DNA from 4 places in the Streptomyces sp. NPDC008238 genome. Region 2 is predicted to be linked to each of the others. Evidence: riboswitches for the same ligand, from Rfam matches in the RefSeq annotation. Region 2 holds a riboswitch; each other region holds the start of a gene.
The links. Region 2 has a riboswitch for cyclic di-AMP ahead of ACFZAU_RS17575 (M23 family metallopeptidase). Riboswitches for the same ligand answer to the same signal wherever they lie in the genome.
Positions count from the first base shown of each region.

Region 1: it holds a riboswitch for cyclic di-AMP, as region 2 does, so the genes downstream of both, ACFZAU_RS00775 (transglycosylase family protein) here and ACFZAU_RS17575 (M23 family metallopeptidase) in region 2, are expected to answer to the same signal.
Region 3: it holds a riboswitch for cyclic di-AMP, as region 2 does, so the genes downstream of both, ACFZAU_RS11515 (M23 family metallopeptidase) here and ACFZAU_RS17575 (M23 family metallopeptidase) in region 2, are expected to answer to the same signal.
Region 4: it holds a riboswitch for cyclic di-AMP, as region 2 does, so the genes downstream of both, ACFZAU_RS07515 (C40 family peptidase) here and ACFZAU_RS17575 (M23 family metallopeptidase) in region 2, are expected to answer to the same signal.

Region 1 is NZ_JBIBGK010000001.1:165,478-171,248, reverse strand. It holds gene ACFZAU_RS00785 (putative bifunctional diguanylate cyclase/phosphodiesterase) at 1-1,636, opposite strand, end outside; gene ACFZAU_RS00780 (SAM-dependent methyltransferase) at 1,633-2,448, opposite strand; gene ACFZAU_RS00775 (transglycosylase family protein) at 2,657-3,808, opposite strand; cyclic di-AMP (ydaO/yuaA leader) riboswitch at 3,811-4,002, opposite strand; gene ACFZAU_RS00770 (aldo/keto reductase) at 4,635-5,642, shown strand; gene ACFZAU_RS00765 (GNAT family N-acetyltransferase) at 5,707-5,771, opposite strand, start outside.
Region 2 is NZ_JBIBGK010000007.1:66,160-71,930, forward strand. It holds gene ACFZAU_RS17560 (DNA gyrase/topoisomerase IV subunit A) at 1-23, opposite strand, end outside; gene ACFZAU_RS17565 (M16 family metallopeptidase) at 232-1,584, shown strand; gene ACFZAU_RS17570 (M16 family metallopeptidase) at 1,602-2,972, shown strand; cyclic di-AMP (ydaO/yuaA leader) riboswitch at 3,305-3,461, shown strand; gene ACFZAU_RS17575 (M23 family metallopeptidase) at 3,477-4,238, shown strand; gene ACFZAU_RS17580 (GntR family transcriptional regulator) at 4,472-5,164, shown strand; gene ACFZAU_RS17585 (HPr family phosphocarrier protein) at 5,382-5,663, opposite strand.
Region 3 is NZ_JBIBGK010000003.1:577,293-583,063, reverse strand. It holds gene ACFZAU_RS11525 (DUF6227 family protein) at 38-802, shown strand; gene ACFZAU_RS11520 (hypothetical protein) at 926-1,207, shown strand; gene ACFZAU_RS11515 (M23 family metallopeptidase) at 1,329-2,435, opposite strand; cyclic di-AMP (ydaO/yuaA leader) riboswitch at 2,621-2,760, opposite strand; gene ACFZAU_RS11510 (extracellular solute-binding protein) at 2,978-4,411, opposite strand; gene ACFZAU_RS11505 (caspase, EACC1-associated type) at 4,408-5,771, opposite strand, start outside.
Region 4 is NZ_JBIBGK010000002.1:575,761-581,531, forward strand. It holds gene pcrA (DNA helicase PcrA) at 1-1,186, opposite strand, end outside; cyclic di-AMP (ydaO/yuaA leader) riboswitch at 1,437-1,594, shown strand; gene ACFZAU_RS07515 (C40 family peptidase) at 1,603-2,736, shown strand; gene ACFZAU_RS07520 (hypothetical protein) at 2,795-3,148, opposite strand; gene ACFZAU_RS07525 (C40 family peptidase) at 3,488-4,555, shown strand; gene ACFZAU_RS07530 (LuxR C-terminal-related transcriptional regulator) at 4,574-5,245, opposite strand; gene ACFZAU_RS07535 (PspC domain-containing protein) at 5,242-5,771, opposite strand, start outside.

The DNA of each region.
Region 1 (5,771 bases), on a different contig from region 2:
GGCCGTCGCTGCGCGGGAACTGCCAGTCCCGGGCCTGCCAGGCGGCCTGCTGCAGCACCCAGTGGCCGAGCGGCACGATCAGCCCGGTGCTCTCGGCGAGCGGGATGAACTGGTCGGGGCCGAGGATCCCGTGCACCGGGTGGCACCAGCGCACCAGTGCCTCCGCCCCGCGGACGCTGCCGTCCCCGAGCCGTACCAGTGGCTGGTACTCGATGAAGAACTCGCCGCGCTCCAGCGCGGTCGGCAGCCGGTTGGTCAGCCCGTGCCGGGTGATGGCGCGCGCGTCGGAGTCCGGGTCGGCCAGTTCGAAGCGGTTGCCGCCCGCGGCCTTGGCCCGGTACATCGTGATGTCGGCGCTGCGCAGCACCTCGGCGGGGCCCAGGGAGCCGGCCCGGCCCTCGACGATGCCGATGCTGCAGCGCACGGACAGGTCGCGGCCCTCCACCCGGATCGGGTCGGCGAGCGCGGCCAGGATCAGGTCGGCGAGGCCGGTGATGTCCGCGCGGCTGGCGGGGTTGACGACCAGTGCGGCGAACTCGTCGCCGCCGATGCGGGCGACGAGCTGGTCGGGTGAGGTGACGCAGGCCTCCAGGCGTTCGGCGACGGCGACCAGGAGGCGGTCGCCGACGGCGTGGCCGAGGCTGTCGTTGACGTCCTTGAAGCCGTCCAGGTCGAGGTAGCAGACGCCGACGCCCACGCCGTCGGGGCCGTTCAGCGTCTGCTCCAGGCGCTCGAAGAAGAGGTTGCGGTTGGCCAGTCCGGTGAGCGCGTCGTGGGTGGCCTCGTGCCGCAGCCGCTCGCTGAGCAGGCGCTCCTCGGTGATGTCCTCCATCAGCGCGAGCATGTACTGCGGGGTGCCGGCGGCGTCGCGCAGCAGGGAGACCGTCAGGTTGGTCCACAGGGCGGTGCCGTCGGGCCGGTAGTAGGCCTTCTCGATGCGGTAGTGGTCGCGTTCGCCGCGGTTGAGCTGGCGCTGCATCTCCCAGACCTCGGGGGCGTCGTCGGGGTGCACCCAGTCGTAGACGTTCCTGCTGCGGATGTGGTGTTCCAGGCCGCCGAACATAGTGGTGAGGGCGGCGTTGACGTCCAGGACGCGGCCGTCCATGTCGGCGATGCCGATGCCTATGGAGGCGTCCTGGAAGACCGCGCGGAAGCGGACCTCGCTCTCGTACAGCGCCTGTTCGGTGGCGGCCCGGGCGGCGAGCGCCGCGCGGGACAAGGCCTCCTGCTCCGTCCGCGTGCGTTCCTGCAGGGCGCGGGCGTATCCGGCGGCCACCCAGTGCTGCAGGCGGTTGCAGCGGGTGCGGCTCTCCTCCGGCGGGAGGGCGGGGCCGGGCGGGCAGTACAGGAGCAGGTAGGCGTCGACGACGTCCAGGATCCGCGCCAGCGCCTGGGGGTCGGTGCAGTGCGCCGCCACCAGCGCGGCGCCGACCTCCGCGGCCGGTCGGGGGTCGAAGGGCTGCGCGCGCAGGGCGGCGTTGAGACGCGCGGCGAGCGGGAGCAGGTACTCCTCGAACTCGCCGCGCGTCATGGAGGTGGCGGTGGCCAAATAGATCGCCCGGCTCCAGATGATCGCGAAGCGCCGCAGGCTGTCGGCGGGCTCCGGCTCCGGGCCGGGGGCTCTCGTCACCGTCACGCCTTGCGGCCGACGCCCGCGAACCCGCTGAAGACGACCGGGTCGAGCTCGTCGTCGTCCGTGCCGTCGGGGCGCCACAACGGCGGGGAGACCAGGCCGGGTTCGACGAGGTCGAAGCCGTCGCAGAAGCGCTCCACCTCGGCCCGCGAACGCATGATCAGCGGCGAGCTCGCGCTGCGGTAGACGTTCTCGACCCGCTCCCCCTCCTCGGGTGCGCGCGGGCCTCCCTCGACGGAGGCGTGGGTGACGACCAGCAGGCTGCCGGGGGCGAGGGCGTCGCGCAGCTCCGCCACGGCCTTGACCGGCTCGTCGGCGTCCTCGAGGAAGTGCAGGACCGCGACGAGCAGCAGCGCGACGGGGCGCTCCAGGTCGATGAGCCCGCGCACCTCGGGGCTGTCCAGGATGTCGCGGGGCGAGCGCAGGTCGGCGGCGACGATGGCGGCGGCGTCGCTGCCCTCCAGCACCGCGCGGCTGTGGGCGACGGCGACCGGGTCGTGGTCGACGTAGACGACGTGGGCGCCGGGACTGGCCGCCTGGGCGACCTCGTGGACGTTGCCGAAGGTGGGGATGCCGGAGCCGATGTCGAGGAACTGGGTGATGCCCTGGCCGACGGCGAAGCGCACCGCCCTGCGCATGAAGGCCCGGTTGGCCTGCATGATCTTCGGCAGCCCGGGGAAGGCCTCGATGGCCCGCCGTCCGGCCTCCCGGTCGACCTCGAAGTTGTGCGAGCCGCCCAGGTAGTAGTCGTAGATCCGGGACACGCTCGGCACGGAAAGATCGATGCCATGGGGGGCCCAGGCGGGACGCTCCATCAACGGCTCCAGCTCGTGGTCGGCGATCGGGACGAGTGGTCGTGGACACGACCACGTGCGTCAGAGGCTACTGACCGACCGTTCGAGAAGAACAAGAAATGGAAATATTCGATCCGTTTTCGGTCACAGACCAAAGGCATGTGCCCTGTTCCCGACAAGAGGGGAACAGGGCACACGCCTACCGCCGGATGACGGTGGATCGGTTCGATCAGACGTTGACGCCGTGGGCGCGCAGGTACGCCAGCGGGTCCATGTCGGAGCCGAAGTCGGGGGTGGTGCGGACCTCGAAGTGCAGGTGCGGACCGGTCACGTTGCCGGTGGCGCCCGACAGGCCCAGCTGCTGGCCGGCGGAGACCGACTGGCCGGCCGAGACAGACAGCGAGGAGAGGTGGGCGTACTGCGAGTACCGGCCGTCGGCGTGCTTGACGACGACCTGGTTGCCGTACGAGCCGCCCCAGCCCGCGGAGACCACGGTGCCGGAGGCGATCGACTTCACCTTGGTGCCGGTCGAGGCGATGAAGTCGACACCGGTGTGGTAGCCCTTGGACCACATGGCACCGGCCTGGTGGTAGGCCGTTCCCAGGGTGACGCGGTCGAGCGGGGTGGTGTAGCCGGAGGCGCTGGCCGCCTTGGCGGCGGCCAGCTTGGCGGCCGGGGCCGCCTTCGCGGCCTTCGGCGCGGCCTCGGTGGCGGCCTTCTCGCCCAGCGACAGGACCTGGCCCGGGTAGATCAGGTTCGGGTTGCCGCCGATGACCGACTCGTTGTCCGCGTACAGCTGCTTCCAGCCGCCCTCGACCGACTGGGCGCCGGCGATCTTGGACAGGGTGTCGCCGCCGGCGACCTTGTAGGAGCCGCCCGCGCTCTTCGGCGCGCTGGTGGAGGACTTCGGCGCCTCGGCCTTCGCGGCGGGAGCGGCCGGCTTGGCGGCGGGCTTCGCGGCGGTGCCGGAGACACTCTCCGGGGTGGCCGACGGGTCGGCCATCGCCTTGGTCAGACCGGCCTTGGGGCCGCACACGGGCCAGGCCTGCGGGCCCTGCGTCGCAAGGACCTTCTCCGCGACGGCGATCTGCTGCGCCTTGGTCGCGAGGTCAGCGCGCGGCGCGTACTTCGTGCCGCCGAAGCCGGCCCAGGTGCTCTGGGTGAACTGCAGGCCGCCGTAGAAGCCGTTACCGGTGTTGATGGACCAGTTGTTGGTGCTCTCGCAGGCCGCGACCTTGTCCCAGACGCTCACGGGAGCGGCGTGGGCACCGGTGGCACCGACGATCGGGAGCGCCACGGCCGCACCGGTGGTGCCGGCCAGCGCGCTGATTCGGGTGATACGGGTGTTCCGCGGACGACGGTGCTTTCCCTTACCGGGCATGCCGAATTCCTCTCCGACGCCTGCGAGGTAAGCTGTCGGGTTCGGGCTGGAGATGCCCGGCCGCAAAATGGCACGCCACATAAAGGCATGTCGCTGCGACTTCACCCCTAGCCGTCCCGAGACCAACGGGAACGGCAAACTACCTGGGTCCCCCGCTCCTGCCGTGCGGTCTTGTCATCCGGCGTCCGGGCGGCGGCAGGACTAGGCGTTCCGCCCGGAAGAATCTCGCAGGCATTTGTCCTGCGAGATCTGGAAGCTAAACGACGGAATCGTTCCGGAGCAAGGAGCGGAATCACGCCCCCCGGCGGACCGCAAGTCGATCATTCGCATCTGTGACTTTACGTGAGAAGTGTCCGCTCTGCGTAGGCGAAAATTTGGCCGACGGTAATCGGCCGATATCACCCGGTGAAATTCAGCGGGAAATGTGGACGATGCGTCGCCCGCGGTTTCCGTTGCGTGACCGGCACGTGACAACCATCACGTACCGATTGCCTACGCATGCACTGTGGGCGCATATGTCCGGTTAGACACCTCAATGCCGGATAAGGCGGGACCTGTTGTGGTTCAACCCGCCCCCGGCCGCACCGCCCTGACTGCCCGCCCGAACGGGCACCCCCGGTCCAACCGCCGGGGGCGGCCGGCGATTCCCGGATGCGCGGTTCACACGCCGCCGTTGGTGTGGTGTGCGCCACAACCGCCCCCGCGGCGGGGCGAGAACGGCGGGCGGACGGCGGGCCGCGTCCGAAGAACGGACGTGACAGCGCCGATTCGCCGACGGTAGCCTCCCAATCCCGCACATTTTCTTACATCGCCAGGGAGCCCTCGCGTGCCCTACCTCGCCGCCGACGACCGCTACGCCTCGATGGAATACCGCAGGACCGGGCGCAGCGGGGTCCTGCTGCCCGTCGTGTCCCTGGGCCTGTGGCACAACTTCGGCGACACCTCGCCGCTGGAGAACCAGCGCGCGGTGCTGCGCCGCGCCGTCGACCGCGGCGTGGTCCACATCGACCTCGCCAACAACTACGGCCCGCCCGCCGGCTCGGCCGAGGCCAACTTCGGCACGCTCTTCGCCCAGGACTTCCGGCCTTACCGCGACGAGCTCTTCATCGCCACCAAGGCCGGGTACGACATGTGGCCGGGCCCCTACGGCGAATGGGGCAGCCGCAAGTACCTGCTGTCCTCGCTCGACCAGTCCCTGGGCCGCATGGGCCTGGACCACGTGGACGTCTTCTACTCGCACCGCTTCGACCCGGACACGCCCCTGGAGGAGACCATGGGCGCCCTGGACTCCGCGGTCCGCCAGGGCAAGGCCCTCTACGCCGGCATCTCCAACTACCCCGCGGAGGCGCACCGCCGCGCCACCGAGATCCTGCGCGGGCTGGGCACCCCGCTGCTGATCCACCAGGCGGCCTACAGCATCCTCCAGCGCGACCCGGAGGACGGTGTCCTCGACGCCGTCGGCGACACCGGCACCGCCCTCATCGCGTACTCGCCGCTCGCCCAGGGCCAGCTCACCGACCGCTACCTGGACGGTGTGCCGGCGGACTCCCGGATGGCGCTCGGCCACTTCCTCAAGCGCGACGCCCTGACCGAGCGGAAGCTCGGCCTCCTGCACGCCCTCAACAAGCTCGCCGGGGAGCGCGGCCAGACGCTGGCCCAGCTCGCGCTGACCTGGGTGCTGCGCGACCCGCGGGTCGTCTCCGTGCTGATCGGCGCGAGCAGCGTCGCCCAGCTCGACCAGAACCTCGCCGCGCTCGACGCGGGCCCGCTCGGCGCCGACGAGCTGGCCGAGATCGACCGCCTCTCGGCCGAGGCGGGCGTCCGCATCCCGTGACGGCGGCTCTCCGCGCGCAGGGGCCGGCTCCGGCGGGAGCCGGCCCCTGTGCGTCGGTGCCGGGTCACCCGAGCCGGGCCTCCAGTGCGGCGCGCACGCCGGGCCACTCCCCGGCGAGGATCGAGTAGT
Region 2 (5,771 bases):
GTCTTCGTGGTGCGGCGGGCCATCAGGGCGCTGCTCCTTCGGCTGGACCTCATCGGATAAGGACACGGGACTGACGCGGACCATTGTGGACCGCCCCACCGACAGCCCGGACCACCCCCCCCCGGCTCATACGTGGCGGTGACGGGAACTTCGCGGGCCGTTTGTCCGCTGCCTAGAGTGGCAGGTCTCAGCACAAAACAACGAGTACGCGACCGGAAGGACAGCTTGCCCATGGGTCACACGGCCACGCCGGAGGCAGATTCCGGCGGCCTCACCGCGACCGAGCACCGCCTGGCCAACGGCCTGCGCGTCGTGCTCTCCGAGGACCACCTCACCCCGGTCGCCGCGGTCTGCCTCTGGTACGACGTCGGTTCCCGCCACGAGGTGAAGGGCCGTACCGGACTCGCCCACCTCTTCGAGCACTTGATGTTCCAGGGTTCGGAGAACGTCAAGGGAAACGGCCACTTCGAACTGGTCCAGTCCGCCGGCGGCTCCCTCAACGGCACCACCAGCTTCGAGCGCACCAACTACTTCGAGACCATGCCGGCCCACCAGTTGGAGCTCGCGCTCTGGCTGGAGGCCGACCGCATGGGCAGCCTGCTGTCCGCGCTGGACCTGGAGAGCCTGGACAACCAGCGCGACGTGGTCAAGAACGAGCGCCGTCAGCGTTACGACAACGTCCCGTACGGAACGGCCTTCGAGCGTCTGACGGCTATGGCGTACCCGGACGGCCACCCGTACCACCACACCCCCATCGGTTCGATGGCGGACCTGGACGCCGCCTCCCTGGAGGACGCGCGCGCCTTCTTCCGGACGTACTACGCGCCGAACAACGCCGTCCTCTCGGTCGTCGGCGACATCGACCCGGAGCAGACGCTGGCCTGGATCGAGAAGTACTTCGGCACCATCCCGTCCCACGACGGCAAGCCGGCGCCCCGGGACGGTTCACTCCCGGGGGTGATGGGCGGGCAGCTCCGCGAGGTCGTCGAGGAGGACGTCCCCTCGCGCGCGCTGATGGCGGCCTACCGGCTGCCGCACGACGGCACCCGCGAGGCCGACGCCGCGGACCTGGCGCTGACCGTCCTCGGCGGCGGTGAGTCCTCGCGGCTGCACAACCGCCTGGTACGCCGGGACCGCAGCGCCGTCGCGGCCGGGTTCGGGCTGCTGAGGCTGGCCGGGGCGCCGTCGCTCGGCTGGCTCGACGTGAAGACGTCCAGCGGCGTCGAGGTGCCCGCCGTCGAGGCGGCCGTCGACGAGGAACTGGCCCGCTTCGCCGAAGAGGGCCCGACCCCCGAGGAGATGGAGCGGGCCCAGGCCCAGCTCGAGCGCGAGTGGCTGGACCGGCTCGCCACCGTCGGCGGCCGTGCCGACGAACTGTGCCGCTACGCCGTGCTGTTCGGCGACCCGCAGCTGGCCCTGACGGCCGTCAGGCGCATCCTGGACATCACGGCCGACGAGGTGCGCGCCGTCGCCGCGGCCACCCTGCGGCCCGACAACCGCGCCGCGCTGGTCTACGAGCCCACCGGCTCCGCGGCCGCCGCGGGCGAGGACTCCGACGAGGACGAGGAGGGCGCGGACCAGTGACCGACGTCCACACCACCATGACGTTCCACCCGCAGCCCCGGCCGGGGCAGCCCAAGCCCTGGGACTTCCCGGCCCCCGAGCGCTCCACGCTGCCGAGCGGGCTGACGGTGCTGCGCAGCCGGCGGCCCGGCCAGAAGGTCGTCGCCGTGGAGGTGCTGCTCGCGGCGCCGCTCGACGCCGAGCCCGAGGGCCTCGACGGCGTCGCCACGATCATGGCGCGGGCGCTGTCGGAGGGCACCGACAAGCACAGCGCGGAGGAGTTCGCCGCCGAGCTGGAGCGGTGCGGGGCCACCCTCGACGCCCACGCCGACCACGCCGGGGTCCGGGTCTCCCTGGAGGTCCCCGTCTCCCGGCTCGACAAGGCCCTCGGCCTGCTCGCCGACGCACTGCGCGCCCCGGCGTTCCCGGACGGCGAGGTCGAGCGGCTGGTGAACAACCGCCTCGACGAGATCCCGCACGAGCTGGCCAACCCGGCCCGGCGCGCCGCCATGGCGCTGTCCAAGGAGCTCTTCGCCGCCGAGCTGCGCTGCTCCCGGCCGCGCCAGGGCACCGAGGAGACGGTCGCGCGCATCGACGCGGAGGCCGTCCGCGCCTTCTACGACACGCACGTGCGCCCGTCCACCTCCACGGTCGTCGTGGTCGGCGACCTCGCGGGCATCGATCTGGACGCGCTGCTGGCGGGCACGCTGGGGGAGTGGAGCGGCAAGCCCGGCGAGCGCCGCCCGCTGCCGGCGATCACCGCGGACGACACCGGACGCGTCGTGATCGTCGACCGGCCCGGGTCGGTGCAGACCCAGGTGCTCATCGGACGTGCAGGGGCGGACCGCCACGATCCCGTCTGGGCCGCCCAGGTGCTCGGTACGTACTGCCTCGGCGGCACGCTGACCTCGCGCCTGGACCGCGTCCTGCGCGAGGAGAAGGGCTACACCTACGGCGTGCGGGCCTTCGGGCAGGTGCTGCTCTCCACTCCCGAGGGCACCGGGGCCTCCCTGCTGGGCATCAGCGGATCCGTGGCGACCGACGTCACCGCGCCCGCGCTGGCCGACACCTGGCAGGTGCTGCGCACCCTGGCGGCGGAGGGGCTCACCGACGAGGAGCGCGACGCCGCCGTGCAGAACCTGGTCGGTGTCGCCCCACTGCGCTACGAGACCGCCTCGGCGGTGGCCGGCACGTTCGCCGACCAGGTCGAGCAGTCCCTGCCGGACGACTTCCAGGCGCGGCTCTACGAGCGCCTGGCCGTCACCGGCACGGTCGAGGCGACGGCGGCGGCCGTCAACGCGTTCCCCCTCGACCGGCTCGTGGTCGTCCTCGTCGGCGACGCCTCCGTCATCGCGGACCCGATCCGCGAGCTGGGCATCGGCCCGGTCGAGGTCGTCACGGGCGGCTGACCGGCACCACCCCCACCGCGGCCCCGGGCGCCCTCGCGGCGCCCGGGGCCGCGGTGCGCGAACGGCCGGGGACGGCCGCGCCGGTGGTCCGTGACGCCGGTCACCCGGTCCGCACCGCGTCCCCACCCCTCCTCGCCGCCGCCGCGCAGGGGCCTTCCGCGGGCGCGCGGACCGCCGCGGAGCTGCGGCGTCGCGGTATTGCGGACGGTTGCGACCGGTTGGCGGCCGGTGTGGCATCCCGCACATATTGCCGGATTTTTTTGGAACGGGAAGCAACGCCTGGTTAACGTCCTCGGGTTGCCCGGCGGAAGCAGCCGCCTCCCGCGGCACCGGAGCAACGATCGCCGAGTCCCCGTCGGGCGTGAGCCTGGGGAGCCGGGGACCCACATGAGAAGTCCCTGGGGTGAATCGGGCGGCGTGCCGTCGCCCGTAGGAGACCTTCCTGCTCCGAACCCGTCAGCTAACCCGGTAGGCGAGAAGGAAGGAAAGGATCTCCGCCTGCCCATGGCGTCGTTCTCGATACGCTCCACCCTGGCCGGCGCCGCCGCGCTGACCACCGTCACCACCGGCGCGTTCGTCGTGCCCGCCGCGGCCGCCGACGCCGGCACCGGGGGGTCAGCCTTCGCCCGCTGCGCGGCCGTCGCCGACGACCTCGCCACGCACCTCGCCGACCAGGCCTCGGCCCAGCACCGGGCCGCCGTCGTCGCCCAGAAGCGCCATGACGCCAAGGTCGCCAAGGCCAGGCGCGCCGCCCGTGAGCGTGCCGCCGAGGAGGCCGCCGCCAAGGCGGCCAAGGCCAAGGCGGCGCGGAGCGGCACCGCGCACGCGTCGCGGAGCGCAGCGGCCGGCCGGGGCACGCTCGGCGGCTGGACGCTGCCGGTCGCCGGTTCCATCGGCACGCCGTACCACGCGACCAGCAGCCTGTGGTCCTCCGGCTACCACACCGGCGTCGACTTCGTGGCCTCCGTCGGCACCCCGGTGCACGCCGCCGGTGCGGGCACCGTCGTCGAGGCCGGCTGGGGCGGCTCGTACGGCAACAACATCGTGATCCGCCACGCGGACGGCATGTACACCCAGTACGGCCACCTGTCCTCGCTGGACGTGTCCGTGGGGCAGACCGTCTCCGCGGGCCAGCGGATCGGCCTGTCGGGCGCCACCGGCAACGTGACCGGGCCGCACCTGCACTTCGAGGCCCGTACGGCCCCGTCCTACGGCTCCGACGTGGACCCGCTGGCGTACCTGCGCTCCAAGGGCGTCCGCGTCTGAGCGACCATCCGACCATTCCCCTCCCCCCACCCGAAGGCCCCGGTCCCCCCGCCGGGGCCTTCGGCATGCCGGCGTTTCCCGGCCGCGGGTGTGTCCGAAAACGCTCCATGAATTCAGGACGCCCGTCGGAATCGACGCCGCGCTGGAATAGAGTCGCGGCAGAAACGCCGGCTCCTCCGTTGCGCGCGGATCAAAAGGACGGCCGTCGGCGCGCACCGGAAGGAATCTGCGATGTGGGGTCGGACGTGAACGGGAGCGGCGCTGCGGGCCGCCGGATTTCCGCCGCAGCCGTGTGCGCGGCGATCCGTGACGACATCGTCAGCGGGTTCTTCGCGCCGGGCAGCCGGCTGACCGAGGAGCAGTTGGCCAAGCGCTACGGGGTGTCCCGGGTCCCGGTGCGCGAGGCGCTGCGCACCCTGGAGTCCGAGGGCTTCGTGCGCACCCGCCGGCACGCCGGGGCGTCCGTCGCCGAGCCCACCGACCAGGAGGCCGCCGACCTGCTGGACATCCGTGCCCTGCTGGAGCCGCTGGGCGCCGCCCGGGCGGCGCAGCGGCGCACCGAGGCCCATGTGAAGGTGCTGCGCGGACTCGTCCGGCTGGGCCAGGAGCGTTCACTGCGGCGCCAGTCGTCGGACCTGCCCGCCCTGGACGGCTGGTTCCACGAGACGCTGGCCCAGGCGTCCGGCAGCCCGACCCTGGTGGCGCTGCTGACCCAGCTGCGGCACAAGATCGCCTGGGTCTACGCGGTGGACACCCCGGACCGCGCCGTGGAGTCCTGGGCGGAGCACGGGGCGGTCGTCGACGCGGTGGCGCGCGGTGACGCGGAGCGGGCCCGGCGGCTGACGGCGGACCATGTGGAGCGGGCGACGGCGGCACACCGGTTGCGCCGTCCGCAGAGCACGGGGCGCGGCGCCGCGGCGCGGTGAGGAATCCGAAACACGCCGTACACATGTCGAGCGGCCGGGTTTAACAGAAGTGCCGTATACAAAGCGGGGAATGGTGGGCGGAGGTATTTCCGCGTTCCCCGCGCGGTGCGCCGCCGGGAATTCCCCCGGAATGACGGAGGGGCGGGTCCCGAACGAAATCCGGCCGGATTTCGTTCGGGACCCGCCCCTTTTGCCGTACCGCGCTGCCGCGCGTGTGTCAGACGGTCTCGGGGAGCTCGTCCAGCCCCTCGGAGACGAGCTTGGCGAGGCTGTCCAGAGCGGCGTCCGCGCCCTCGGCGTCGGAGGCGAGCACGACCTCCTCGCCGCCGGCCACACCCAGGCTCAGCACGGCGAGCATCGAGGCGGCGTTGACGGGGGCGCCGTCCGCCTTGGCGATGGTGACGGGCACACCCACGGCGGTGGCGGCGCGGACGAAGATCGAAGCGGGACGTGCGTGCAGGCCCTCGGCCCAGCCGATGGTGACGCGGCGCTCAGCCATGGTGTTGCCCTTCGGGATCGTTCCTAAGGAGGTCTAGACCAGTCTGCCATGCCTCGGACACCGGTCCGTCCCCCACATCGTCGCACCGGTTCCGCGGCGGGCGGCGGC
Region 3 (5,771 bases), on a different contig from region 2:
AATGGTGCGCGGGGAATGCCGTGAGCAGGAGGACCGCATGGGGAACGCGCGACCAGGTGGGGCGGGTCCGGCGGACGTCGAGGTGGTGCTGGCCAGGGCGCAGAACGCCTTCGACGTCGACGACCACGTGCTGGGACGGCTGGCGACCGCGCTGATGGGCTGCACGGAGCTGGCGTCCTTCCGCCAGCGCAAGGGCCCGCCGCGCAGGCTGAGCCGCAGGACGTTGCGGCACACGTTCCTGCTGGCCGACGGCAGTACGCAGCTGCTGTGGGAGATCGAGCACAACACCGGCCCCGACGGCGACGAGCCGCTGTACGAGGTGTACTCGGACCCGGACACGCTGGCCGTCGCCCAGCACACGATCGACGCGCGCTTCGGCGAGCCCTCCCCGGAGGAGCTGGAGGCGGAGGCGGCGGACTGGCTGGCACGGCTGCCGCAGCTGGCGATGGATCTGACGCCCGGGCCCCGGCAGTACACGGAGCAGCACTCCGCCGAGCACGCGTGGCGGGTGCTGCGGCGGGCCGAGAACACGGACGTGCCCGGCGAGGACCTGCGCAGCCGGCTGGGTTCGGCGGTGGGCCACGACATCGCGTACGTCACCGGCCGGCACACCCGGATCGGCACCGGCCGGGTCGCCGGCTGGACGTTGTACGAGCACGCCTTCCTGCTGGAGACCGGCGAGGAGATCAGCCTCTGGGAGGTCGAGCACACGATGACCCCCGACGGGCGGCCGGTGTGCGAGGTCTACGCCGACGAGACGGCGGCCTGCGACTCGGCGGACGTACGGCTGGAGGCGCTGTGACCACGCGTTCACCGCGCGCCCGCCCCGTTCTGACCCTGTCCCCGGCCGCGTTCCGGATTGCGGCCGGGGGGCAGCCGGAGGAAATTGGGGCGTAGGCGTGTCGTTGGGAGGCGGGAGGTTCCCATGCCGGTCCTGGCGGAGGTCGAGTTCCCCGGTGTGACGGCCCTGCAGTACGAGGAGGCGAACCACCGCGCGGGGTTCGGGCCCGAGCATCCGCCGTCCGGGCTGCTCTCCCACGCCGCCGTGATCACCAACGAGGGGCTGCGGCTGGTGAACGTCTGGCAGTCCGCGCAGGCGCTCGAGGCCTTTATGGAGATCATGATGCCCGCCGCCAAGGAGTCCGGCTTCCCGGAGCCGACCGGACCGCCCCGGATCTCGGAGATCTACAACTTCGTCGTCCCGTAGCGGCGGCGGGGACGTCGCCTCGAAAAGGACCGGCGGCCCTGGTTGACGGGGGGAGTCACCAGGACCGCCGGAGTCGGTGCGGTCGTACGCGGCCGGCCGGCCGGTCGCACGACCGGTCGCCTCAGACCGTGAGGCCCTTGCTGCGCAGCCAGCCCATCGGGCCGATCGGGTCGCCGCCGCCGGGGCGCACCTCGAGGTGCAGGTGCGGGCCGGTGACGTTGCCCGTGGCGCCGACGCGGCCGATGGTGTCGCCGGTGCTGACCTTGCCGGAGGTGACGATCATCGAGGAGAGGTGGCAGTACCAGAGCTCGGTGCCGTCGTCGAGGGTCAGGATGATGCGGTAGCCGTACGAACCGGCCCAGCCCGCCTCGGTGATGGTGCCGCTGTGGATGGCCTTGACCGGGGTGCCGGTCGGGGCGGCGAAGTCCTGGCCGGTGTGGGTGTTGGCCCACAGCGAGCTGGACTCACCGAACCCGGCGGTCAGCGTGTACGAGGAGACCGGCTTGACGAAGCTCTTGGCGAGCTCGGCCAGGCGCTCGGCCTCCAGCTTCTTCGCTGCCTCCGCCGCGGCCTTCTTCTTGGCGGCGGCCTCGGCCCGCACCCGCTCCTGCGCGGCGGACTTGGCGGCCTTGGCCGACGCCTCCTGCTGCGCGGCGGTCCTGGCGGCCTTGTCGGCGGCGTTCCGCTGCTGCTGGGCCTGGTCGAGGATGCGGTTGCGCAGCGCCTCGCCCGCGTCGGGGCTCAGGGCCTCGGCGACGGGCTTGGCCTCGGGGGCGCTGTCGTCCTCGACGAGCGCGCCGATGCCGGGCAGCTGGGACGCGTCGGGCAGGTGCGGGAGGGAGACCGGGAGCGGGTTCTTGCCCTCGGCGGTGGCGACCCCGCCGACGCCGAGCACGGCCACGGCCGCGACGCCGAAGACCGCCGAACCGCGGCCCAGGGAGCGCTGCTTGGCGACGCGGTGGCGGCCGCGCAGGGGGCCGGCGGACTCCTCGGAGGGGTCCCACGGCTCGGCGTCCGGGCCCTCGTAGGGCGCGGCCTCGATGTCGCGGGTGTTCCCGAAGGCGTCGAAGGCCTCGATGTCCTCGTGGCGCGGCTGGGCGGGGGCGGCGGGCTCGTAGGCCTCGTGCCCGGCGGTCTCGTGCTGCGCGACGGTGGCGTCGGCAACGGCGCCTGCGTCGTGGGAGGCCGTCTCCTCGGCTGCCGCCGCGGCGAGCCAGCCGGCGGCCATGTTCCACTGCCCGGTGTCCCAGCCGTCGATCGCGTTCTTCGTCGGCGGTGCCTGCTCGGCTGCCGGGGGATTCCAGCCGGCGGCGATGTTCCACTCGGCGGTGTCCCACTCGGAGTACGCGGTCGCGGACCCCTGTTGCTGTCCGGGTATCAGGGCAGGCTCGTTCGACGCCACGCGGGCGCGCTCCTTTCCTTCCTTCTCGCCTACCGGGTTAGCTGACGGGTTCGGAGCAGGAAGGTCTCCTACGAGGACCTCGGAAGGCCCCCGATTCACCCCAGGAAGTGGTTCCCCGGTTCCCGCGGACGGGATTCGGCAAGCGCACGGCGCCGCCCTGACGGCGGCGGGACGACCGCGCTGCGTTATCGAACGTTAATAGAGGCGCCCGCCAATTCCAAGCCACTCAAGCGAGTTCATGACGGGAATCTATGGGGATGGACAGGACGGAACCGGACATTGCGCCGTGACTGCCGTGACCTACGGGAAATGTGAGTGTGCATCAGTCGTTATGCGGAAGGGAGTGCCGCGCTCACGGGCAGTGATGGTCACCCCGGACCCCGGCCGCCGAGCGCGCGCCCCAGACGGCCGTCCAGACGCTCCGCCGTGGCGTCGGTGGAGCGGTGTGCCGCGAGCATTCCGTGCACCTCACGCTGCAGGACCCGGGTGAACGTGACGTAGTGCGCGGTCGCCGGACGGGCCCTGGCGGCCTGCAGCGCGCACCACAGCAGGGTCGTGTACCCGGGGGTCGCGGCGGCGGGTGAGGGGGAGGGCTCGGAGCCGCGGCCCGCGGGGCGGTCGTAGAACCAGGCACGGGGGTCGTGAGGATCGTCACAGTTGACATCCCCGGCTCCGTATGCTGAGCGCCGCGCAGGGGCGAAACCCGCTCTGAGCAGGGCATGTTGGGCGCTGCGTCCGGTCAGGAAGCGGATCAGGTCCGCTGCGTCGCCGGGGCGGTCGCTGGTGGCCGCGACGCCCAGGCTCTGCCCGCCGAGGGCGGCGACGCCGGGGAGCCGGGCCACGCCGAAGCGGACGCCGGGGGCGAGCGCGGCGTCCAGCCGGTTGTAGGCGTACGGCCAGTTGCGCATCAGCACGCTCTGCCCCTCGGTGAACTGGGCGAGGGTGACCGACTCGTCGGCCTCCAGGGACTCCGGGTTGAGGTTGTTGGCGGCGCCCAGCCGGCCGAGCTCGTCCAGGCCCTCGCGCAGCCCGTCCTCGGTGCCGGTGTAGCGGCCGTCGCCGTCGACGAGTTCGACGCCCGCGGTCCAGAAGGTCTCCAGGGTGTTGACCGTCAGGCCCTCGTACGCGCGCAGTTGGGTGGTGTAGGCGGCGTGGCCGAGCGGGCGGACGTCGGCGAGGAGGTCGCCCATCTTGGCGTAGCCGCGCAGGTCGGCGGGGCGCCGGCCGGCCTTGGCGAGGTCGTCGGTGCGGTAGTAGAGCAGTCCGACGTCGGTGTTGAAGGGCACCGCGTACGTGCGGCCCTTCCAGCGGCCGGCGTCCGCGGCCTGGCGCAGGAAGTCCCCGTCGACGAGGGCGGGGTCGAGCGGTCGCAGCAGGCCGCTGTCGGCGAACTCGGGGATCCAGCTGATGTCGAGGTTGACCACGTCGTACGCGGCGGTGCCGGACTGGAAGGCGCCGATCAGCTCGCTGCGCTGCTCGTCGGAGGCGGAGGGGAGCTCGACGAGCCGGGCCGGCCGGTCCGGGTTGGCCCGGTTCCACTCGTCGACCAGGGCGCGGCGGACGCCGGGTCGCCCGCCGGCGGTGAGGTCGGCGTCGCTGGCGACGATCAGCGGCCGGGAGCGGTCGGGCCCCGGGGCCGGCGCGGGGCGGGGACCTCCGCAGGCGGCGGTGGCGAGGGTGGCGAGGGCGGTGGCCAGCAGGAGCACGACGCCCAGGGTGCGGCGGCGCCGGCAGCGCGCGGCTCCCCCAAGCCTCGTGACCCGTATGACCCCGGTGGACCCGGTGACCCTCACGGCCGTCATGACCCTCCCGAGGTGAGGCGGGTGATGGTCTCCGCGACCCGGTTCGGCAGGTCCTGCGTGGCGGCCAGGCACGCCCCGCCATCCTCGGTCACCGCCTTGTTGAAGCGCAGCGAGCAGCCGTAGCTCTCCAGCGAGACCACCAGCACGGGGACGTCCACGGCGGGCGGCTCCTCGCGGGCGCTGTCCTCGTCGTCGGTGATGAGGACGATCAGGGTCCCGGGGGAGTCCGCGAGGGCGCGCGACCACTGGCGCAGGGCGGCGGCCACGGGGGCGTCCCGCTCGACCGGTGCCAGCGCCCGGATCGCGGCGTCCCGCGCGGCGGCGTCGTTGGGTCCCAGCGGCAGGAGGGTGCGGCCGGGCACCGCGGCGATGCCGTACCGGTAGCCGGAGGCGCGGGCCAGCACGGCGCGCACGACGGGGACGTTGGCGCCGGAGTAGGAGGAACTGGAGACGTCGACGGCGAAGAGGACGTCGCGCCGGGTGCCCGCGGCCTCGCCGTGGTCCCGCAGCGCGGCCTCGATGTCCTTCCGGGTCGGCGGCCCGCCGCCCGCCCGCGGGTCGGCGACGAAGATCGCGCTGTCCAGCGGGGTGTCGCCGGCCTCGGCCGTCCCGCTGACGTCCGTACGGAAGCCCTGCGCGGCCAGCGCCCGCTGCCCCGGGCGGGAGCCGAGCCATGCGGCGAGCCGGTGCACCGCCTCGGCGCGGTCGGCGCGGTCGGCCCGGCCGGTCTCCCAGCTCACCGGTACGAGGGTGAGGTCGAGGGGCGGCACGTCGGAGGGGTAGTAGGCGGTGTAGGGGTCCGACTGGTCGCCCAGGCAGGGCGGATGGGACTCCAGGGCCGGGGTGACGAGGGCGGCCAGGGTGGACTCCGCCGTGAGCAGGGCCTGTTGGGTGCCGCGCCGCTCGACCAGCCAGGTGCGGGCCGAGCAGGCCAGGGCCCGGTCGTCCGCCGGGGGCACGGCGTCGGTGGTGATCCGGGTGCCGGGTGCCAGGTGCAGCAGCTGGTCGAGGGCGGCGTCCGAGGAGTGCGGTTCCGCGCTGCGGACGACCACGTCCTGCGCGTGGGCGGCGTCGACGAGTTGCTGCGCGGTGCTGCCGGTGCGCCCGACGCCCTCCAGCGAGGTGGTCGCGGCGACGACGGCCGGGGAGTGCGCGAGGGTGACCGGCCGGCCGAGGGCGACGACGCTCTCGGGGCGGCGGGTCTCGGCCTGGACCTGGGTGAGGGCGGTGCCGGCTGCCGGTATCCACACGTCGGGGTGCGGTCCGACGTCCCGCAGCGGCATCGCGCACTCGCCGGCGTCCTCGTCCTCGCAGGCGCGTTCCGGCTCGGCCCAGGCGGCGGAGGCGCGGAAGGCGGCGA
Region 4 (5,771 bases), on a different contig from region 2:
CCTGGTCGGCGACGTAGCCGGTGATGACCGGGCCCTGCCCGGCCTCCGTCCACAGGTTCTTCGGACGGCGGGAGGCGTTGCGCTCGATGACGGCGTTGGCGGCGGTCAGGATGTTCTGGGTGGAGCGGTAGTTCTGCTCCAGCAGGATGGTGCGGGCCTGCGGGTAGTCCTCCTCGAACTGGAGGATGTTGCGGATCGTGGCGCCGCGGAAGGCGTAGATGCTCTGGTCGGCGTCGCCGACCACGCACAGCTCGGCCGGCCCTTCGCCGTCCTCCTGCGCGTCTCCGCTCGCCGTGCCCACCAGTTCGCGCACCAGGGTGTACTGGGCGTGGTTGGTGTCCTGGTACTCGTCGACCAGCACGTGCCGGAAGCGGCGCCGGTAGTGCTCGGCGACGTCCGGGAATGCCTGGAGCAGGTTGACCGTGGTCATGATGATGTCGTCGAAGTCGAGCGCGTTGGCCTCGCGCAGCCGCGACTGGTACATCGCGTAGGCCTCGGCGAGCTTCTTCTCGAAGGGGTTCTCGGCCTGGTCGGCGAAGGTCTCCTCGTCGATGAGCTCGTTCTTGAGGTTGGAGACCTTGGCGCTGAACGACTTCGGCGGGAACTGCTTGGGGTCCAGGTCCAGGTCGCGGCAGACCAGGGCCATCAGGCGCTTGGAGTCGGCCGCGTCGTAGATCGAGAAGCTGGAGGTGAAGCCGAGCCTCTTTGACTCCCGGCGCAGGATGCGGACGCACGCGCTGTGGAAGGTGGAGACCCACATCACGTTGGCGCGCGGGCCGACCAGCTGCTCGACGCGCTCCTTCATCTCGCCGGCGGCCTTGTTGGTGAAGGTGATCGCCAGGATCTGGCCGGGGTGGACCTTGCGGGCGCCCAGCAGGTACGCGATGCGGTGGGTGAGCACCCGGGTCTTGCCGGAGCCGGCGCCCGCGACGATGAGCAGCGGGGAGCCGGTGTGCTCGACGGCGGCGCGCTGCTGCTCGTTGAGCCCGTCGAGCAGCGCGGCCGGGTCGACGACGGGGCGGTGGGCGCCGTCCCGGTAGTACGCGTCCCGGTCGACGGGCGCGTCGAAGCGCCCCTCGAAGAGGTCGTCGGGGACCGTGCCGGGCTCCTCCTCGGGAGGCGGCGGGGGCTCCTCCTCCCTCGGTTCGAGGCCGGCCAGGAAGCTGTCGTCAAAGAGGCTGCTCATCGCCTCCCGAGTCTAGGCCGTGGGACGGACAGCGTTGTGCCGCTTGCCCGAGCCCGCCCCCTCCGGGGCGTCCGGAAGTCGCCCGGTGCCCGTCCCGGGCGAACGCGTCACAGCCTTTCGCGGCCCCGAATGACGAAGGTCACGAAATGATTGCGGACAATTCGAACACCAGGGTTCCCACGGACCCCCGCAGTTGACTACCGTGCCGGATCAGGCGGTCCGCTCCACGCGGCGGCGACCGTGCCGTCACGGGCCGCCTCCGCTGAGTCCGGCGACCGCCGGAGCCGGGGACCCACGACCTTGGGGTGAATCGGTCCGTACGAGCGCAGCGCGCCCGTACGCACCGTAGGGCGGCCTTCCGAAGCCCGAACCCGACAGCTAACCCGGTAGGCGGTCCACGGAAGGAGCCGCCTGACTTGGCGACGCACCGCAAGCCGCGCCCGCGCGCGCTGACCGTCCCCGGCCCCCGGGCCGCGGTGGGACTCACGACCGCCGCACTGGCGACCGTCACCCTCTTCGGCGAGAGCGCGAGCGCGGCGCCCGCCTCACCCGACAAGCCCTCCATCACCGAGGTCAAGGCCCAGGTCGACAAGCTCTACCACCAGGCCGAGGCCGCCACCGAGCGCTACAACGGCGCCAAGGAGCAGACCGAGCGACAGCGCACGCGCGCCGACGCGCTGCTGGACCAGGTGGCCCGCAGGACCGAGACGCTCAACGCCGCCCGCCGCACCATCGGCGAGTACGCCGCGGCGCAGTACCGCGGCGGCGGCCTGGACGGGACGACGACCTTCCTCCTCACCTCCGACCCGCAGCAGTTCCTGGACCAGGCGCACCTGATGGACCGCCTGTCCGACCGCCAGGAGCACGCGCTGGAGACCTTCCGCTCCGAGCAGGCCGAGACGACGGCCAAGCGCTCCGAGGCCGTCGAGAGCCTGCAGAAGCTGACCGAGGCCCAGCAGCGGCTGAACGCGGAGAAGACCTCGGTCAAACAGAAGCTCGCCGCGGCGCAGAAGTTGCTCAACAGCCTCACCGCGCAGGAGAAGGCGCGGCTGGCGGCGCTGGAGAAGAAGCGCCGGGAGGAGGCCGCCGCGAAGGCCGCGGAGATCGCCGCCAAGGAGAAGGCCGCGCAGGAGGCGGCCGCCAAGGAGTCGGGCTCGTCCACGGGATCCACCGGCTCCACCGCCCCGTCCGGCACCTACGCCGCCAAGGCGGCCAAGGCGATCGAGTTCGCGCGGGCCCAGCTGGGCAAGCCGTACGTGTACGGCGCCACCGGCCCGAACTCCTACGACTGCTCGGGCCTGACCCAGGCCGCCTGGGGCGCCGCGGGCGTCTCGATCCCCCGCGTGACCTACGACCAGGTCGACTTCGGGACCCGGGTGAGCGCGGACCAGCTGCAACCCGGCGACCTGGTCTTCTTCTACTCCGACATCACGCACGTCGGCCTGTACATCGGCGGCGGCAACATGATCCACGCCCCCCACACCGGGAGCGTGGTGAAGATCGCCCCGATCACGGAGATGCCGATCTACGGCTACGCCCGGATGGCCTGAGTCCGAGCCTGAACCCGCGGCCGAGCCCGGGCCCCCGCCCGGCCGCCGCCGGCCGGGCTCAGGTCCACAGCACCGCGATGAAGATGTTGGCGGTGGTCAGCGCACCCACGGTGCCGAAGGCCGCCGCCGGCACCTTCTCCTCGTCCCGCTTGACGTAGACCAGGCCGAGGACCACCACCAGGACCGCGAGCTTCACGCCGATCTTGATGTTGTTCACCGGCTGGTCGTCGGCCTGGTTGAGGCCGACCAGCAGCACGCCCGTGACCAGCATGGTCAGCGCGCCGTGCAGCATGCCCGGCACGAAACGGGCCTCGCCGCGGCCCATGGCCTTCATCTGGGTGAGGAAGCCGCCCAGGAGGGCGGCGATGCCGATGATGTGCAGGCCGACGATCAGGTTGATGAGTACGTCCATGGCTCAGGACCCTAGCCAGGCCCATACCAGCGCCCGGCACCGAGGTCCCGCTCCTCCGTCACATCGGTCAGGGACGGACCGGAAGTGACCAGGTCACCCGTCGAACAGCGATCATCCGCGGGCAGTCCGCGGCCGAATCGGACCAGTCCCGCACACTCCGGAGCCCCCTCGCGGCGTCCAGGTTTAGCGTCCTGCCCCAGGTGGCCGATCCCCACTGCCGCGCGGACCCCGTCCCCGGCACGGCCGCCCCCGCCGAAGGTCCGGCGGTGGACGGTCCCCGTCCGCCCGCCGCCGGACCGCCGGGGGGAGGTACGGACAGCCCGGAAGGAGTGACGGCGCGTGGCGTCGCACAGAAGGCCCAGGGACCGCGGTCCCGCAGGCACGGCAGCGCGCACCGCCGTCGGCCTCGCCCTGGCGGGCGCCGCCTCCGTGACGGTGTTCGGCGAGGCCGGGCACGCGGAGCCCCGGCTGACCACGGACGAGGCCAGGGCCAGGGTGGACCGGCTGTACGAGGAGGCCGAGCAGGCCACCGAGCGGTACAACGGCGCCAAGGAGAAGGCGGACACGGCCACCGGGCGGATCGAGCGCCTCCAGGACGAGCTCGCCCGCAGGACCGAGCGCCTCAACAGCACCCGCGACGGCCTCGGCTCCCTCGCCACCGCCCAGTACCGCAGCGGCGGCATCGACCCCGCCGTCCAGCTGGCCCTCGCCTCCTCCCCCGGCGACTACCTGGAGCGCGCCGGGATGCTGGACCGGATGAGCAGCCGCCAGAACGCCGCGCTGCGCGCCCTGTCGGCCCAGCGGCGGGACATCGAGCAGTTGCGCGCCGAAGCGGGCGCCGAGCTGGAGGAGCTGCGCGGCACCCGCGCCGAACTCGCCCGCCACAAGCGCACCGTGGAGCAGCGTCTGGCCTCCGCGCGGCAGTTGCTGGGCCGGCTGACCGCCGGCCGGCGCGCCGAGGTGCTCTCCTCCGGCGGCCACGGTTCCGCCGACCCGGCCCGTGCCGGCCGTGCCGCCACCGGCTCCCGCACCGGTCTGACGCCTGCCGCCGCCCCCAACGCGCGGGCCGCGCGCGCCGTCTCCTTCGCGTACGGCGCCCTCGGGCTGCCCTACGTCTGGGGCGCCACCGGACCGTCGGCGTACGACTGCTCGGGCTTCACGCAGGCGGCGTGGCGGGCGGGCGGGGTCTCGCTGCCGCGCACGACGTACACCCAGATCAACGCGGGCACCCGGATCTCCCGCTCCCAACTGGAGCCGGGCGACCTGGTGTTCTTCTACTCGGGGATCAGCCACGTCGGCCTCTACGTGGGCAACGGCATGATGATCCACGCGCCGCGCACCGGTGACGTCGTCAAACTCGCCCCGGTCGACCAGATGCCCTTCGCGGGCGCCACGCGTCCGGCGTGACGCCCTTGCCGCGAGGGCTCAGACCAGGCGGCGGGCGGTCGCCCAGCGGGTGAGTTCGTGCCGGTTGCTCAGCTGCAGCTTGCGCAGCACCGCCGAGACGTGCGACTCGACGGTCTTCACCGAGATGTAGAGCTGCTTGGCGACTTCCTTGTACGCGTAGCCGCGCGCGATCAGCCGCAGCACCTCGCGCTCGCGCTGGGTCAGCCGGTCCAGGTCCTCGTCGACCGGCGGGGCGTCGGTGGAGGCGAAGGCGTCCAGGACGAAGCCGGCCAGCCGGGGCGAGAAGACGGCGTCCCCGTCGTCGACCCGGAAGATGGAACTCACCAGGTCGGGGCCGGTGATGGTCTTGGTGACGTAGCCGCGGGCGCCGCCGCGGATCACCCCGATGACGTCCTCGGCGGCGTCGGAGACCGACAACGCCAGGAAGCGCACGGGCTGTTCCGCGTCGCCCATGAGCCCGGCGCAGCGCTTGAGCACCTCGACCCCGCCGCCGCCGGGCAGATGGACGTCGAGCAGCACGACGCCGGGCCGCGTCGCGGTGATGACCGAGACCGCCTGGTCCACGTCGGCGGCCTCGCCGACCACGTCGACACCGGTCCGCTCGGTCTCGCCGATCTCGGCCTGCACCCCCGTGCGGAACATCCGGTGGTCGTCGACGAGGACGACCCTCACGCGTCGTTCCGTGCTCATGACGACCTCCCTGGTCCCTGGGCCCTGTCCATCTCCAGCTCCACTTCCGTGCCCCCACCCGGTGCCGGGCGCAGCCGCGCCTCGCCGCCGTTGCGCCGCATCCGGCCGATGATCGACTCCCGGACGCCCATCCTGTCCGACGGTACGTCGTCGAGGTCGAAACCGGGACCGCGGTCGCGGACCGATACGAAGACCTTGCTCTCCTCGACCTCCGCGTACACCTGCACGGGCTCGTCCCCACCGTACTTGGCGGCGTTGACCATGGCCTCGCGGGCCGCCTGCATCTGCGCCACCAGGCGCTCGTCGAGCGGGCAGTCGCCGACGCACACCACCTCGACGGGGACGCCGTGCGCGTCCTCCACCTCGGCCGCGGCGCGGCGCACCGCCTCGGCGAGGGTGGCCGGTTCGTCGTCCTTGCCGTTGCCCTCGGGCCGGTAGAGCCAGGCCCGCAGCTCCCGTTCCTGGGCCCGGGCCAGCCGGGCGACCTCGCGCGGGTCCTCGGCGTGCCGCTGGATGAGGGTCAGGG